Regions from separate parts of the Ancylobacter terrae genome, predicted to be linked through region 3. Evidence: predicted binding sites of a transcription regulator. Region 3 holds the regulator's gene; each other region holds the start of a gene.
What was found. Region 3 encodes HrcA, which represses chaperone genes, less so after heat shock. Its sites were predicted from a motif close to GTTAGCACTCNCNNNNNGNGAGTGCTAAC; they were not measured.

Region 1 (5,226 bases), on a different contig from region 3:
ACACCTTCTCGACGCTGGCGCAGAACCAGCTGCAGGCGGTGCAGATGACCTTCATGTATTTCCTGCCGAACATCCTCCTGTCCGGCTTCATGTTCCCCTTCGCCGGCATGCCCGCCTGGGCGCGCTGGATCTCCGAGACGCTGCCGCTGACGCACTACCTGCGCATGGTGCGCGGCATCCTGCTCAAGGGCGCCACCGCCGCCGACCTCGCCACCGACATCGTGGCGCTGACGCTGATCATGCTGGTGGCGATGGTGATCGCCGTGAAACGCTTCCGGCAGACGCTGGATTGAGGGAGCCGATGGCCTGTGGTCGCTGGACTATCCTTCGAGGCTCGCTGTGCTCGCACCTCAGGATGACGTGGTGCTGAAGCGAACCGAGTATTGAACTCCGAATCCCGCCCTCTAATCATCCCCGCAAACGTCATCCTGAGGTGCGAGCGAAGCGAGCCTCGAAGGATGTTCATTGTCCGGGAATGCGCGCGGTCGGGCGCTGCGCGAGGCGACGGACAGCTTCCCAGTCGCCCCGTATGAGCGCCTCTTTCTTTTCACGTCTCCAGCCCTTGAGCTTGCGCTCGATGGCAATGGCGTCGGTGATCCGTTCGAAATGCTGCGACCAGATCAACGCGACCGGCCGGCGCTTGAACGTATAGCCGGGGAAGGCGCCGCTCTGGTGCTGGGCAACGCGTCGGTCGAGGCTGTCGCCTGTTGCGGAACCGACGTAGAACGAGCCATCCGAACACCGCAGCATGTAGACGAATGCACCCATTTGGTTCTCGCGGGACCATCCTTCGAGGCTCGCTACGCTCGCACCTCAGGATGACGGTGCCGGATGGGACCAGCAAGAGCGCGGACAGGATACCGAGAGTAGCCGAGAGCGTCGCCTCCAGGCCTTCCGATCTGCACTCATGGCCTTCCGGGTTGCGAGGCCGCCAGCAAAAAGGCGCGGCTTTCGCCGCGCCTCTTCCGTCTTGCAGAGCCGTAAGGACGTCGCTCAGAAGTCCATGCCGCCCATGCCGCCACCCGGCATGGCGGGGGCCGCGGAGGCCTTCTTCGGCAGCTCGGCGACCATTGCCTCGGTGGTGATCAGCAGGCCGGCCACGGAAGCGGCGTTCTGGATGGTGGAACGCAGCACCTTGGTCGGATCGATCACGCCAGCCTTGAACATGTCGACGAACTCGCCCGACTGGGCGTTGTAGCCGAAGGCGTAGCTGGTGTTCTCGAGGATCTTGCCGACGATGATGGAGCCGTCGTCGCCCGCGTTCAGCGCGATCTGGCGCGCCGGCGCCTGGATGGCGCGGCGGACGATCTCGACGCCGGTCTTCTGGTCGGCATTGGCGGTCTTGACGCCTTCGAGCACCTTGATGGCGCGGAGCAGGGCGACGCCGCCGCCCGGCGAGACGCCTTCCTCGACGGCCGCGCGGGTGGCGTGCAGCGCGTCGTCGACGCGGTCCTTCTTCTCCTTGACCTCGACCTCGGTCGCGCCGCCGACGCGGATCACCGCGACGCCGCCGGCGAGCTTGGCCAGGCGCTCCTGCAGCTTCTCGCGGTCGTAGTCCGAGGTGGTCTCCTCGATCTGCGCCTTGATCTGCGCGACGCGGCCCTCGATGTCCTTCTTCTTGCCGGCGCCGTCGACGATGGTGGTGTTCTCCTTCTCGATCACCACCTTCTTGGCGCGGCCGAGCATCTGGAGGGTCACCGAATCGAGCTTGATGCCGAGGTCCTCGGAGATGGCCTCGCCGCCGGTCAGGATGGCGATGTCCTGCAGCATGGCCTTGCGGCGGTCACCGAAGCCGGGCGCCTTGACGGCCGCGACCTTGAGGCCGCCGCGCAGCTTGTTGACGACCAGGGTGGCGAGCGCCTCGCCCTCGATGTCCTCGGCGATGATGAGCAGCGGCTTGCCGGTCTGCACCACGGCCTCGAGGATCGGCAGGAGCTCCTGCAGGCCCGAGAGCTTCTTCTCGTGGATGAGGATGTAGGGATCCTCGAACTCCACGCGCATCTTCTCGGCGTTGGTGATGAAGTAGGGGGAGAGGTAGCCGCGGTCGAACTGCATGCCCTCGACGACGTCGAGCTCGGTCAGAGCGGTCTTGGCTTCCTCGACGGTGATGACACCCTCGTTGCCGACCTTCTGCATCGCCTCGGCGAGGAACTTGCCGATCTCGGCATCGCCATTGGCCGAGATGGTGCCGACCTGGGCGATCTCGTCGTTGGAGGTGACCTTCTTCGAGTTCTTCTTGAGGTCGGCGACGATCGCCTCGACGGCGAGATCGATACCGCGCTTGAGGTCCATCGGGTTGATGCCGGCGGCGACGGACTTGGCGCCTTCCTTCACGATGGCCTGGGCGAGCACGGTGGCGGTGGTGGTGCCGTCGCCGGCGAGGTCATTGGTCTTCGAGGCCACTTCGCGCACCATCTGGGCGCCCATGTTCTCAAACTTGTCCTCGAGCTCGATCTCCTTGGCGACGGTGACGCCGTCCTTGGTGATGCGCGGGGCGCCGAAGCTCTTCTCGATCACGACGTTGCGGCCCTTGGGGCCGAGCGTGACCTTCACCGCATTGGCGAGGATGTCGACGCCGCGCAGCATCTTCTCGCGCGCATCGGCGGAAAACTTCACGTCTTTCGCAGCCATTTCTTCTTAACTCCCGATTTCGTAATGCCGGTGGCCGGGCGTGCGCCGAGCGTCACGCCGCCTTCTTGGTGGCCGCAACGGCGTCGAGGATGCCGAGGATGTCGGATTCCTTCATGATGAGGTAATCGACGCCGTCGATCTTCACCTCGGTGCCGGACCACTTGCCGAACAGCACGCGGTCGCCGGCCTTCACGTCGAGGGGAACCAGCTTGCCGGCGTCGTCGCGGGCGCCGGGACCGGCGGCGACGACTTCACCCTGCGAGGGCTTTTCCTTGGCGGTGTCGGGAATGATGATACCGCCCGCGGTCTTCTCTTCGGCGTCGAGGCGCTTGACCACGACACGATCGTGCAGAGGACGGAACTTCATCGCATCTCTCCAGAATAGTCGAATTCAACGGACCGGGCGTTCAGCCCGCGCGACATCTAGGCGGCGCCCCGCATGCGCACAAGGGGGCGCGGGCGAAAAATTAGCAATCCCTGGAGGCGAGTGCCAGTGCGCTGCAACAGTCTGTCAGCAGTCCGTCATACATGCTGCCAACATTATGATTGAAAAGGGTTATTTCAATTTTTCGCTTGCCGATCCGAGCGAACACGGCAACACTTTGCTCATCGCGACAGGGAGGTTCCGCATGGCAGCAGAGGTGTCGGCGTCTTCGGATTTCGTGAAGCAGATGGCGGGCTATGGCCTGACCACCGCCCATATCCTCTATCGGATGCCGGATCATCCCGGCCTGCTCCAGACCTATCTCTGGCAGCATTACGACGTTTTCCCGGACTTCCCCGTGCTGCACAGGTTCCTCGACTTCTGGAAGCGCGAGATCGAGGGACCGCTGCACACCATCACCGTCTCCCACGCGCGGCTGATCAAGCCCGCCGAGATCCGGGCGGTCGACGGCATCTTCCGGCTGAACTGACCCGCCGGCCGGAGCAGGGCGCACGGGCCATCCACCCCAATTCACCGGCGCCGTGCGCGCGCGGCCCTGACCTTGCCGCTTTCGCCGTGCTATGAGGGCGACGAAGCGGGGGTTCCGGAATGCCTCCGCGGCTCGTTCGAGCCTGAGCAGAGGCGTCTTGGAACCTTCCGTGGATCATCGTCCGCCGCGTACGTCCGAACTCCTGTCGGCCATCGTGACCGCCCATTCGGCCGAGCGCATCGCGCTGGGCGATCTGGTCAGCGCGCTGCGCAACCGTGCCTTCGGCATCACGCTGCTGCTGTTCGGCATTCCCAACTGCCTGCCGATGCCGCCGGGGATTCCGGTGATCTGCGGCGTCATCCTGACGCTGGTCGGCGTGCAGATGGCGATCGGGCGCGACGAATTGTGGCTGCCGCGCTGGCTGGCGGCCCGCACCTTCTCCCGCGCCTCGCTGGAGAAGCTGATCAACCGTGCCCTGCCATGGGTGCAGCGCTTCGAGGCCTATTCGCGCCCGCGCCAGGCGATGTTCGCCTCGGCCTTCGCGCGGCGCGGCGTCGGGCTGCTGGTGGTGATCCTCGGGCTGCTGCTGATGCTGCCGATCCCGATCTTCGGCAACCTGCCGCCCGGCATCGCCGTGTGCATTCTCGGGCTGGGCATGGTGGAGCGCGACGGGGCCTTCATCCTCGCCGGCACCATCGCGACCTTCGTCAGCATGGGTGTGATGGGGCTCCTGAGCTGGGCGCTCTATTCCGGAGCCGCAGCCTTCTTCTGACCGTTCTCAGCCGCGCCCGACGAAGGGCGCGCTGGTGGCCATGATGGTCATCGAGAGCACGTTCGCGTCGAGCGGCAGTCCCGCCATGTAGGCCACCGCCTTGCCGGCATGGACGGGATCGAAGGTCGGCTCCACCATGATCTGCCCGTTGGCCTGAATGATGCCGGTCTTCATCTTCGACGCCATGTCGGTGTCGGCATTGCCGATGTCGATCTGGCCGCAGGCGATGTTGTGCGCGCGCCCTTCCAGCGCCACCTGCTTGGTGAGGCCGCTCACCGCGTGCTTGGTGGCGGTGTAGGGCGCCGTGTTGGGGCGCGGGGCGTGCGCGGCGATCGAGCCATTATTGATGATGCGCCCGCCCTTGGGCGTCTGCGCCTTCATCACCCGCACGGCGTGCTGGATGCACAGGAACACGCCGGTCAGGTTCACGCTGACGACGCGCTGCCAGTCGGCCAAAGGCACGTCCTCGATCGGTGCGGCGGGAGACCAGCCCCCCGCATTGTTGAACAGCACGTCGAGGCGGCCATGGTCGCGCACGACCGCCGCGAACAGCGCGGCGACCTCGTCCGGGACGCTCACATCGGCCGGGACGACGCTGTGTCCGCTGCCTGCGAGCGTTTCGCGCACGGCCTCCAGCAGTTCGATGCGGCGACCGGTGAGGACGAGGGTGAAGCCCGCTTCGGCGAGCGCGACCGCCGCCGCGCGCCCGACGCCCGTTCCCGCGCCGGTGACCAAGGCAATTCGTGTGTCGGCAGCCATGGCGTCCTCCCCTCGTTCCTGTTGCGCTTGGTTCGCCGCGTACCGAACGCGTTGGCCCGTTCTGGCACTGTGCCCAACCGGCGGCGACAGCCTGTGATCATCGACGTCGTTCGGGAACCCAATCCCGATGTGCTGCGTTGGAAGGGTACA
Region 2 (5,226 bases), on a different contig from region 3:
CGGCGACACCCATCCGACCGCCGAGACCAACATCGTCGAGCTCGCGGTCTATCCGCTGGCGATACCCTCGATCGCCGGCCCCGGTGCCATGCTGGCTGCGGTCGTGCTCACCGACAATGCCCGCCACGATTTCCCGGACCGCGCGCTGACCGTCGCCACATTCGGCCTGGTGCTGCTGTGCACGCTGCTCATTCTTCTCGCCGCGGGCCGGCTGTCGCGGCTGATCGGGCGGGGCGGCGCCTCCATCATCAGTCGGGTGATGGGCATGATCCTCGCGGCGCTCGCGGTGGACCTGACGCTGACAGCACTCAGCCAATGGCTTAAGCTGCCGGCGATCTGACGCGCCGTCGCGCACGGGGGCTCGATCAAGCTCCTGCTCCCGCCGGTACCCGCGACCAAAAAAGAGGCCGCCCGAAGGCGGCCTCTCCGTCTCGTCGAGGAGGGGAATGGATCAGAAGTCCATCCCGCCCATGCCGCCGCCGCCCGGCATGGCCGGCGCGCCGGCCGGGGGCTTCGGCAGGTCGGCGATGAGCGCCTCGGTGGTCACGAGCAGGCCGGCCACGGAAGCCGCATCCTGGAGAGCCGTGCGCACCACCTTGGCCGGATCGACGATACCGGCCGCGATCATGTCCACGAACTCCTCGGTCTGGGCGTTGAAGCCGAAGGTCTGATCCTTCGAGTCCTGCACCTTGCCGACCACGATCGAGCCTTCCACGCCCGAATTCTCGGCGATCTGGCGGATCGGGGCCTCGAGCGCCTTGAGCACGATCTTGATGCCCGCGACGATATCGGGGTTGTCCGAAGTCACCTTCTCGACCGCCTTCTTGGCGCGCAGCAGGGCGATGCCGCCGCCGGGGACGATGCCCTCTTCCACCGCCGCGCGGGTGGCGTTGAGCGCGTCGTCGACGCGGTCCTTCTTCTCCTTGACCTCGACCTCGGTCGCGCCGCCGACGCGGATCACCGCGACGCCGCCGGCGAGCTTGGCCAGGCGCTCCTGCAGCTTCTCGCGGTCGTAGTCCGAGGTGGTCTCTTCGATCTGCGCCTTGATCTGCGCGACGCGGCCCTCGATGTCCTTCTTCTTGCCGGCGCCGTCGACGATCGTCGTCTTTTCCTTCTCGATGATCACCTTCTTGGCGCGGCCGAGCTGGGCGAGCGTGACGCTCTCCAGCTTGATGCCGAGCTCTTCGGAGATGACCTGGCCGCCGGTGAGGATGGCGATGTCCTCGAGCATGGCCTTGCGGCGATCACCGAAGCCCGGCGCCTTGACGGCCGCGACCTTGAGGCCGCCGCGCAGCTTGTTGACGACCAGCGTGGCAAGCGCCTCGCCCTCGACGTCCTCGGCGACGATCACCAGCGGCTTGCCGGACTGGACGACGGCTTCGAGCACGGGAAGGATGGGCTGCAGGCCGGAGAGCTTCTTGTCGAAGATCAGGAGGAACGCGTCCTCGACGTCGACGATCATCTTCTCGGCGTTGGTGATGAAGTAGGGCGAGAGGTAGCCACGGTCGAACTGCATGCCCTCGACGACATCGAGCTCGGTCTCGGCGGTCTTGGCCTCCTCGACGGTGATCACACCCTCATTGCCGACCTTCTGCATCGCGCCAGCGATCATCTGACCGATCGAGGCATCGCCATTGGCGGAGATGGTGCCGACCTGCGCGACTTCCTCGGTGTTCTTCACCTTCTTGGCGCGCTTCTGGATGTCCTTGATCGCCTCGGCGACGGCGAGGTCGATGCCGCGCTTCAGGTCCATCGGGTTCATGCCGGCGGCGACGGACTTGGCGCCTTCCTTGACGATGGCCTGGGCCAGGACGGTGGCGGTGGTGGTGCCGTCACCGGCCAGGTCATTGGTCTTCGAGGCCACTTCGCGCACGAGCTGCGCGCCGAGGTTCTCGAACTTGTCCTCGAGCTCGATCTCCTTGGCGACGGTGACGCCGTCCTTGGTGATGCGCGGGGCGCCGAAGCTCTTCTCGATCACGACGTTGCGGCCCTTGGGGCCGAGGGTCACCTTCACCGCATTGGCGAGGATGTCGACGCCGCGCAGCAGCTTCTCGCGCGCGTCAGCAGAAAATTTTACGTCCTTGGCGGCCATCTGGCTCACTCCTGACTGAAGGGTTTCGGGCGGCTACCGGCCTGTTCAGGCGACGATGCCCATGATGTCGGTCTCCTTCATGATGAGGAGATCCTGGCCATCGATCTTCACCTCGGTGCCCGACCACTTGCCGAACAGCACCTTGTCACCCGCCTTCACTTCGAGAGCGACCAGCTTGCCGGCCTCGTCGCGCGCGCCGGGACCGACCGCGAGAACCTCGCCCTGCGAGGGCTTTTCCTTGGCGGTGTCGGGAATGATGATGCCGCCGGCGGTCTTCTCTTCCGCGTCAAGCCGCTTGACCACGACGCGATCGTGCAGGGGGCGGAATTTCAGCTTGGCCATGTTGATCCTCGGGCTTCCTGTCGCGCCTGCGGCGCATCTCCGGCTCCACGCGTTAGCACTCCAAAAAGACGAGTGCCAGCGCCGGGCATCGAGATAGGCACGGCCCTTTTGCCTGTCAAGCACTCCGGCACCGGCACGGTAAACGCGCGAACGCCCGCCCCGCGCGAGGCGGGGCGGGCGTTGAAACGTCGATCGGCAGGGTGAGCTCGGAAGGCTCAGCTGGCCTTCTTGATGTTCTTCTCGACCGAAGCCTTGATCGGCTCGACCGTCTCGGTCGCGACCTTCTGGGCCAGCACCGACAGTTCCTTGGCCTGCGACGACAGCACGTCGAACTGCTTGCGCAGATGGCTGGTGGAGAGCTCGACGGCTTCCGCGACGCTCTTGGCGCCGAGGATGGCGGCGAAATAGTCGAACGTGGAATTCACGTTCGCCCGCAGCGACTCCAGAGCCACCGTATTATACTCGGCGACGCCCTTGCTGGCGGTTGCGTAGGTATCCTCGAGGAGGTCCGTGGTTTCCTCGGCGGAGGTCTTCAGCTTCTCATACGCCTCGCGCGCGTTCTGCACGCTCTTCTCGGCGATCTCGCGCACCGCGGCCGGCACCTCGATCTTGGCGAGTTCGACCTTCGGGAAGGCCGCAGCGACGGATTCGACGGAGGACGTGGCAGCCTTGACGGCTTTCTTCGGCGTGGTGGGAGCAACCTCGACCATGGGATTCACCTCGTGTTCGCGGCTTTTTGAACGAAAGAGGCCGACCACTGCCGCGGTGCCGCGGTCGGACCTGATGCTTGAAACGCGACCGGCAACCACCGATCCAACTGCGCCTCGTGTACCATCATTTGTGCACTGCAGCAATATATTGCGATGCACAATAACGCCGGAAGCGCGAATTTTTCGGCGAAATGTGGGAGGTTCCGGCGTGCAGACGCCTCAGGTGTTCAGCGCGCCCTTGGCGGCAGCAGCGCCGCTCTGCCCGAGCGACTTTGCCTGATCGGCAAGCCGTTTCGCCTGCTGCATGGCGAACTCGGACTGCAACTTGATCACCTCGTCGAGCGTGCTTGCCCGAGCGAGCGCGGCAGCCAGATCGAAGCTCGCGGCAATGTTCGCTTCAGCGAAGCCGACAGCCGAACGACCGAACTTGAGGGCGTTCTCGTGAACGTCATCCACCCGCACCTCCGCATCATCCACGGCCTTGTGAGCAGCTGCGATGAAACCTTCAAAGGCCTTGCGGGCCTGATCGAGGCTCTTTTCGGCAATGGAACGAAGTTCGGCGGGAACCTCGATGTCGGGTCGCTTGGCCATCTGCTGACTCCCGAACGGCGGTCGGCGGCAAAAGCAGGGCTACGTCGATCACGCTACATTTCGTATCCGTGCATTCTGATAACGTAGGTGATGACCGGGAAATTGCAATCGTAACCTTACGTATCAGCCCGAGCACAGCTTCTGCTCCGGGCCAAAAGAATCGTACCGCTGGTGGCGAGCGGTTAACCTGGCGTGATCCAGAATGCGAACCGCCGGCCGCCGGCAGTGCGATAGCGCTGTGGTCGGGCACACATTATCTTGACGCTTGAACCGGTATCAGGCCGGACAGGTTGATCACGCCGAAGCGGCCGCATGAACGAACGGAACGACAGACCAGCCCCCACGATGACCACGAGCATCGAAGCGGCCGCCAGCGACGAGCGCGCGGATGCCGTACGCGGTGCGTTCGTCGTCAGCGCCGCCGGTCTCGTCCTGGCCGTGGATATGGAGATGCTCGGCCCCCTCGGCCTCATGCCGGGGAGCCGGCTTCCCCCGGCGGTGTCGGCCGTGATCGGGCGCATCGCGGCGCGGCTGCGACCGGGTCGGGCCCCGCACCTCGAGCGCCTGTGGCTACCGGGCCACCTTGCACCTCTCACCGTCGCCTGCGCGGTGGTGCCGTGGCAGGGCGAGCGCGCCGTCCGGCTGGCGCCGCTCGACGCCCTGCCCCGCCAACGACGGGTCGCGGCCCCTCGTTCCCACGACCGTTCCGAGCCGAACGAGATAGCTGAACATGCCCCTCCCCCGGCCCCGCCGGCCGATACAGCCGGAGCGCCCGGCGGCGCAACGCCGACGCCGGCGCGTTTCGTGTGGCATGCAGCGTCGGACGGTAGCCTGACGCGGCTGGACCCGATCTTTGCCACCCTTCTCGACGCATCGGCCGACACGACCAATTGGTCGACGCTCGGTGCTATCGCCGCCCATGACGCTGTGCTTGCCGGGCGCAGCTTCTCGGGTCTGCCTGCCCGCGTTCCGGCTCGCGAAGCCGACGTCGTGCTCGAACTGGGAGGCGCGCCGATACGGGGAGCGGGCATGCGGGGCTTCGGGCTTATCCGTGCCATCCAGCCGACGGAACGGAGTGCCGCAGCGCCCCATGTCGAGGATGCAGATGCCGTCCCGGCGCCTGTAACGGAAGTAATGCCTTGGGCCGACGCTCCTGTCGGGGCATCCCCCGCCGATGAACCGGCCCATGCCGATCCGGCACCCGAGCCGCTGGCCTCGGGCAGCGCAGCGCGAGAGTCCATCGCCCCCGCCTCGGATACGGATACGGATGCGGATACGGTATCGAATGGCGCCGGTGCGGCGAAAGATGATGCCGGTAGCGTCGCCGTCGAGAATCCTTCCGTCGACCCAGGCTCGCCTCCCGCCCCTATAGGCTCATCCGATGCGGGCATCGTGACTCGCCCCGCGCCTGAACCGGAGACGCCCGACGCTCCTCCCGCGGAGCCGGCTGGGCGGCCTGCCCCATCCGCGACGCCGAAGCCGGTGCTGAGC
Region 3 (5,226 bases):
GCCGGCGGCAGCCCGTGCTTCTCGACGCCCGACATCTCGCCGAAGGTGCGGCTGTGACCGTCCGGCAGGAACATCGGGTCGTAGCCGAAGCCGGCCGGTCCGCGCGGCGGCCAGACCAGCGTGCCCTCGACCACGCCCTCGAAATCCTCGGTGTGCCCGTCCGGCCAGGCGATGCAGAGCGCCGAGACGAAGCTCGCCTTGCGCTGCGCCGGCTCGGTGGCGTCGGCCTCGCGCAGGCCCTCCTCCACCTTGGCCATGGCCATGGCGAAGTCCTTCTCCGGCCCCGCCCAGCGGGCGGTGAGCAGCCCTGGCGCGCCACCGAGCGCCTCGACGCAGAGCCCCGAATCGTCGGCGAAGGCCGGCAGGCCGGTCAGCTCGGCGGCCGAGCGCGCCTTGATGCGGGCGTTCTCGGCGAAGGTGAGGCCGGTCTCGTCCGGCTCGGGCAGGCCGAGCTCGCCGGCGGAGGTCGCCTCGACGCCATAGGGCTGCAGCAGGAAGGCCATCTCCTCCAGCTTGCCGGCATTGTGGGTGGCGATGACCACCCTGCCGTCGAGCCGGCGGTGCGGGCGGAGATCGGACTCCATCACGCCACCGCCAGCTTCTGCAGGTCGACGAGGCGGGTGATGCCCTTGCGGGCGAGATCCATCAGCGCCGCGAACTCGTCCTCGGAGAACGGCGTCTTCTCCGCAGTGCCCTGCACCTCGACGAGGCCGCCGGTGCCGGTCATGACGAAATTGACGTCCGCGTCCGCGTCCGAATCCTCGGCATAGTCGAGATCGAGCCGGGGCTCGCCCTTGACGATGCCGCAGGAGACCGCCGCCACGTGGTCGCGCAGCGGCATTGCCGAGAACATGCCGCGCGCCTTCATCCAGGCGAGGCAATCGTGCAGCGCGATCCAGGCGCCGGTGACGGAGGCGGTGCGGGTGCCGCCGTCCGCCTGGATGACGTCGCAGTCGACGGTGATCTGGCGCTCCCCCATCTTCTCGAGGTCGACCACCGCGCGCAGCGAGCGGCCGATCAGGCGCTGGATCTCCTGGGTGCGGCCGGAGGGCTTGCCGGCGGTGACCTCGCGGCGGGTGCGCTCATGGGTGGCGCGCGGCAGCATGCCGTATTCGGCGGTCACCCAGCCGCGGCCCTGCCCCTTCAGCCAGGGCGGCAGGCGCTCCTCCAGCGTGGCGGTGACAAGCACATGGGTATCGCCGAACTTGACGAGGCAGGACCCCTCGGCATGACGCAGCACGCCGCGCTCGAAGCTGACGGCGCGCATCTCGTCGACGGCGCGGCGGGACGGGCGCATGGTGATTTCCTTTCTCGATCCGGCAGCCCTTTTACGTGCGTCGCGCCCCGGCCGGCAAGGGGCGCTCCGGCGGGGCTCCCCCGCGCCGCGCGCGGAAAGCGTGATGGCGACTTGAACCGGCCGTGCCGCTCATCAGTATAATAGAGGCCGCGCCCCGCCGGGACGCGCCGCCAAACGCCATCGGAACCGACGCCGACATGCCGCTCGACCCGCTGCTCGCCTCCCGCGCTCCCGAACTCGCCCGGCTCGACGAGCGTTCCCGCGAGATCTTCCGGCAGATCGTCGAGACCTATCTCGCCACGGGCGAGCCGGCCGGCTCGCGGAACATCTCGCGGCTCATCCCGATGACGCTGTCGCCCGCCTCGGTGCGCAACGTGATGGCGGATCTGGAAGCCGCCGGCCTCATCTTCGCGCCGCACACCAGCGCCGGGCGGCTGCCGACCGACCGGGGGCTGCGCTTCTTCGTCGACGCGCTGCTGGAGATCGGCGACGTCGCCGAGGAGGAGCGCAACGCCATCGAGACACAGGTGCGCGCCGCCGCCCGCGGGCGCACGCTCGACGGCGTACTGGCGGAGGCCTCGACGCTGCTTTCCGGCCTCTCGCACGGCGCCGGCATCGTCACCGCCACCAAGAACGACGCGCGGCTGAAGCACATCGAGTTCGTGGCGCTGGAGCCGAGCCGGGCGCTGCTCATCCTCGTCGCCGAGGACGGCGAGGTGGAGAACCGGCTGGTGACGCTGCCGCCGGGCCTGCCCGCCTCGGCCCTGGTCGAGGCCACCAATTTCCTCAATGCCCGCGCCCGCGGGCGCACCATCGGCGAATTGCGTGCCGAGGTGCAGAAGGCGCTGCAGGCGCGCCAGGCCGAGCTCGACGAAATCACCGCGCGGGTGGTGGCCGACGGCCTCGCCAGCTGGTCGGGCGGGGAGAAGAACGAGCGCCGGCTGATCGTGCGCGGCCAGGCCCGGCTGCTGCAGGACCTCAAGGCGATCGAGGACCTCGAGCGGGTGCGGCTGCTGTTCGACGATCTCGAGGCGAAGCAGGAAGTGGTCGACCTGCTGGGCCGCGCGGAGGAGGCGCAGGGGCTGCGCATCTTCATCGGCGCCGAGAACAAGCTGTTCTCGATGTCCGGCTCCTCCACCATCGTCGCCCCCTATCGCGACGGGCAGGGGCGGGTGGTCGGCGTGCTGGGCGTGATCGGGCCGACCCGGCTGAACTATGCCCGCATCGTGCCGATGGTCGACTTCACCGCCCGCGTGGTCAGCCGCATACTGGGCGGGCCGGGGGCGGATGCGGCTTGATTTTTCGGCCCCGCGACCCGATATGGCGGGCGATTGGCGGGCTCGCGTGACAGGGCCCGGAAGAGGATTGCATGACTGCTGACAACCACAACCCGGCGGATGCGCCCGACGCAGCGGCGTCCGGCGCCGCCGACGCGACCGGCACCCCGGGCGCGGAAGCCACCATCGCCGCCCTCGTCGCCGAGAAAGAACGCCTCGACGCCGAGGTGGCGGGCCTCAAGGACAAGTTCCTGCGCGCCTTCGCCGAGGCCGACAATATCCGCCGGCGGGCCGAGCGCGAGGTCGCCGACGCCAAGACCTACGGCATCGCCTCCTTCGCGCGCGACATGCTCACCGTGGCGGATGATTTCGGCCGTGCGCTGGGCGCCATCGACGCCGAGGCGCGGGCCAAGGCCGAGGGCACGCTGAAGACGCTGCTCGACGGTATCGAACTCACCGAGCGGGCGCTGGCGCAGACGCTGACCAAGCACGGCGTCGCGCGGATCGAGGCGGAAGGGGCGAAGTTCGACCCCAATCTGCATCAGGCGATGTTCGAGGTGCCGAACCCCGCCGTGCCCTCGGGCACGGTGGTTCAGGTGATCCAGCCCGGCTACACGATCGGCGGGCGGGTGCTGCGCCCGGCCATGGTCGGCGTCGCCCGCGGCGGCCCCAAGCCCGCCGCGCAGCCCGATGCCCCGGCCTCCGAAGGGCCTCAGACCGGCGCCTGATCCCACCGGACGGGATGTTCGCACGACGGCCGGGCTCAGCCCGGCCGCTTTCGTTCAGCGCAGCGTGACGCCGTCGCGCAGGCCGCGCATCTCGGTGAAGGCGGTGTCGAAGCCGTCGGCGCGCGCCACCCCGACCATGCGGATATAGGCGCTCTTCCCGAAGCGGAGCCACTGCGCCACCTTCACCGGCGCGCCGGTCTTGGCATCCTCCGCGCTGGCGACGATCTCGAAGCCGGGCTGGCCGCCGATGCGCAGCGGGCCACCGCGCTCGGGCTTGATGTTCTTGACGCCCGGCACGGAAGCGATGGCGCGCCGGGAGAAGCTGTCGCGGTCCTCCTCGCGGATGTCGCCCTGCGCCGCGGCGACGATGAAGACCGGCTGCTGGAAGCCCTCGATCTGGTCGGCCGGCCCCTTGGCCATCATCACCGCCGCATTGCCGAGCACCTTGAGCGGGCGGTAGCCGTCGATCGCCGGCACGGCGAAGGGCAGGCGGGCGACCAGTTCGTCCGTGGTCGGCGGCGCGCGGAACACGACGCTGCGCAGCGCCGCCTCGATCGCCGTGTCGGGATAGGTGGCGGCGGCGGCATCGGGATATTGCGCGGTGACGAGGGCGGTCGTGCTCTTGCCCCCGCCCAGCAGCACCCATTTGCGCAGGCTGAGCCCGCCGACCTGCTGGCGGCCGCGCAGCAGCAAGGCCTTGCTGCCATCGCCGAGCGTGAGGTCCTCGCGATGCTCGACCACGACCCCCTTGGTGGCGAGCGCATCGGTGTCGAAGCCGGAGAGGATTTCGCCGAAGGCGCTGGGCGGCATCTCGACGATCAGGATCGAGGCCTTCGCCGCCCGGTCCTCGAAACCGTGGACGCCCGACGCCGGCACCATGCCGGCCGGCGGCACCAGGCCGACCGTGCCCTCGCCGGCGAAGACGGCGTCGGCCGCCGCGAGCGGCCCGGCCGAGGCGGCGAGCATGAAACCGGCGACGATCCCGGCGAAAAGCCTGCGCATATGTGCGATCCCGATGGTCATGGCGCGGGTGTGGCGACCCATCGCGGCAGGAAAGTGACGGAGCGTATGCCCCGGCTTCAACCGCGCGTGACGCGGCGCAGGGTCAGATTGAGCCGTCCGGGCGTGCCGAGCAAGGTCGACGTGCCCGGCAGGATGCGATCGATGCCGTGGAAGGCCAGCCGGCTCGCCCCGGCCAGCAGCAGCGCATCGCCCGAGGCGAGCCGGATCGAGCGGGTCGGATCGCGCCGCGCGGTGCCACCGATGCGGAAGACCGCGCTGTCGCCGAGCGACAGCGAGAGCACCGGCGTGTCGAGGTCGTCCTCGTCGCGGTCCTGATGCAGGCCCATACGGGCGCCCTCGCCATACCAGTTGATCAGGCAGGCCTCCGGCGCCGGCGCGCCGCCCGCGAGCGCGGCCCACGCCGCGACCAGCGCCGGCGGCATGTCCGGCCACGGCCGGCCGGTGGCCGGGTGCAGCGGCTGGTAGCGATAGCCCTCGACATCCGACACCCAGCCGAGCGGGCCGCAATTCGACATGCGCACGGAGAAGGGCTTGCCGGTGCGCGGCATCGCGGGCGTGAACAGCGGCGCCTCGACGAGCACGGCGCGGATCGCGTCGCGCAGCGCCTCCTGCGCCGGCCGGTCGAGGAACCCCGGCCACCAGCGACAGCCCGGCGCGATGTCGAGGGGGGCGGGGGTATTCATGGCCGCTCAGAGCTTCCGGAGCGCCACCGCCTCGACCTCGTGGTCGCCGCCCTTGCGCAGGATCAGGTCGGCGCGTTCGCGGGTCGGCAGGATGTTCTCGCGCAGGTTGAGCAGGTTGATCGAGCGCCAGATCGAGCGGGCGATGGTGTCGGCCTCGCCGTCGGTGGTGTGGGCGTAGCGGTGGAAATAGGCGCCGGGATCGCGGAAGGCGGTCTCGC

Region 1: groES (co-chaperone GroES) is a predicted target of HrcA. The motif match lies at 3,098-3,126, and genes of this name have one in related genera.
Region 2: groES (co-chaperone GroES) is a predicted target of HrcA. The motif match lies at 2,486-2,514, and genes of this name have one in related genera.

Annotation. Positions count from the first base shown of each region.
Region 1 is NZ_JBJGXH010000001.1:1,171,507-1,176,732, forward strand. It holds gene ACEUEL_RS05530 (ABC transporter permease) at 1-293, shown strand, start outside; gene ACEUEL_RS05535 (GIY-YIG nuclease family protein) at 463-768, opposite strand; gene groL (chaperonin GroEL) at 994-2,631, opposite strand; gene groES (co-chaperone GroES) at 2,684-2,998, opposite strand; gene ACEUEL_RS05550 (usg protein) at 3,261-3,545, shown strand; gene ACEUEL_RS05555 (exopolysaccharide biosynthesis protein) at 3,715-4,317, shown strand; gene ACEUEL_RS05560 (SDR family oxidoreductase) at 4,324-5,076, opposite strand.
Region 2 is NZ_JBJGXH010000001.1:2,848,988-2,854,213, forward strand. It holds gene ACEUEL_RS13675 (MarC family protein) at 1-340, shown strand, start outside; gene groL (chaperonin GroEL) at 452-2,092, opposite strand; gene groES (co-chaperone GroES) at 2,138-2,434, opposite strand; gene ACEUEL_RS13690 (phasin) at 2,650-3,144, opposite strand; gene ACEUEL_RS13695 (phasin family protein) at 3,364-3,735, opposite strand; gene ACEUEL_RS13700 (ATP-binding protein) at 5,218-5,226, shown strand, end outside.
Region 3 is NZ_JBJGXH010000005.1:208,899-214,124, reverse strand. It holds gene rdgB (RdgB/HAM1 family non-canonical purine NTP pyrophosphatase) at 1-584, opposite strand, end outside; gene rph (ribonuclease PH) at 584-1,297, opposite strand; gene hrcA (heat-inducible transcriptional repressor HrcA) at 1,495-2,595, shown strand; gene grpE (nucleotide exchange factor GrpE) at 2,667-3,302, shown strand; gene ACEUEL_RS21520 (hypothetical protein) at 3,357-4,304, opposite strand; gene ACEUEL_RS21515 (alpha-ketoglutarate-dependent dioxygenase AlkB family protein) at 4,382-5,008, opposite strand; gene coaA (type I pantothenate kinase) at 5,015-5,226, opposite strand, start outside.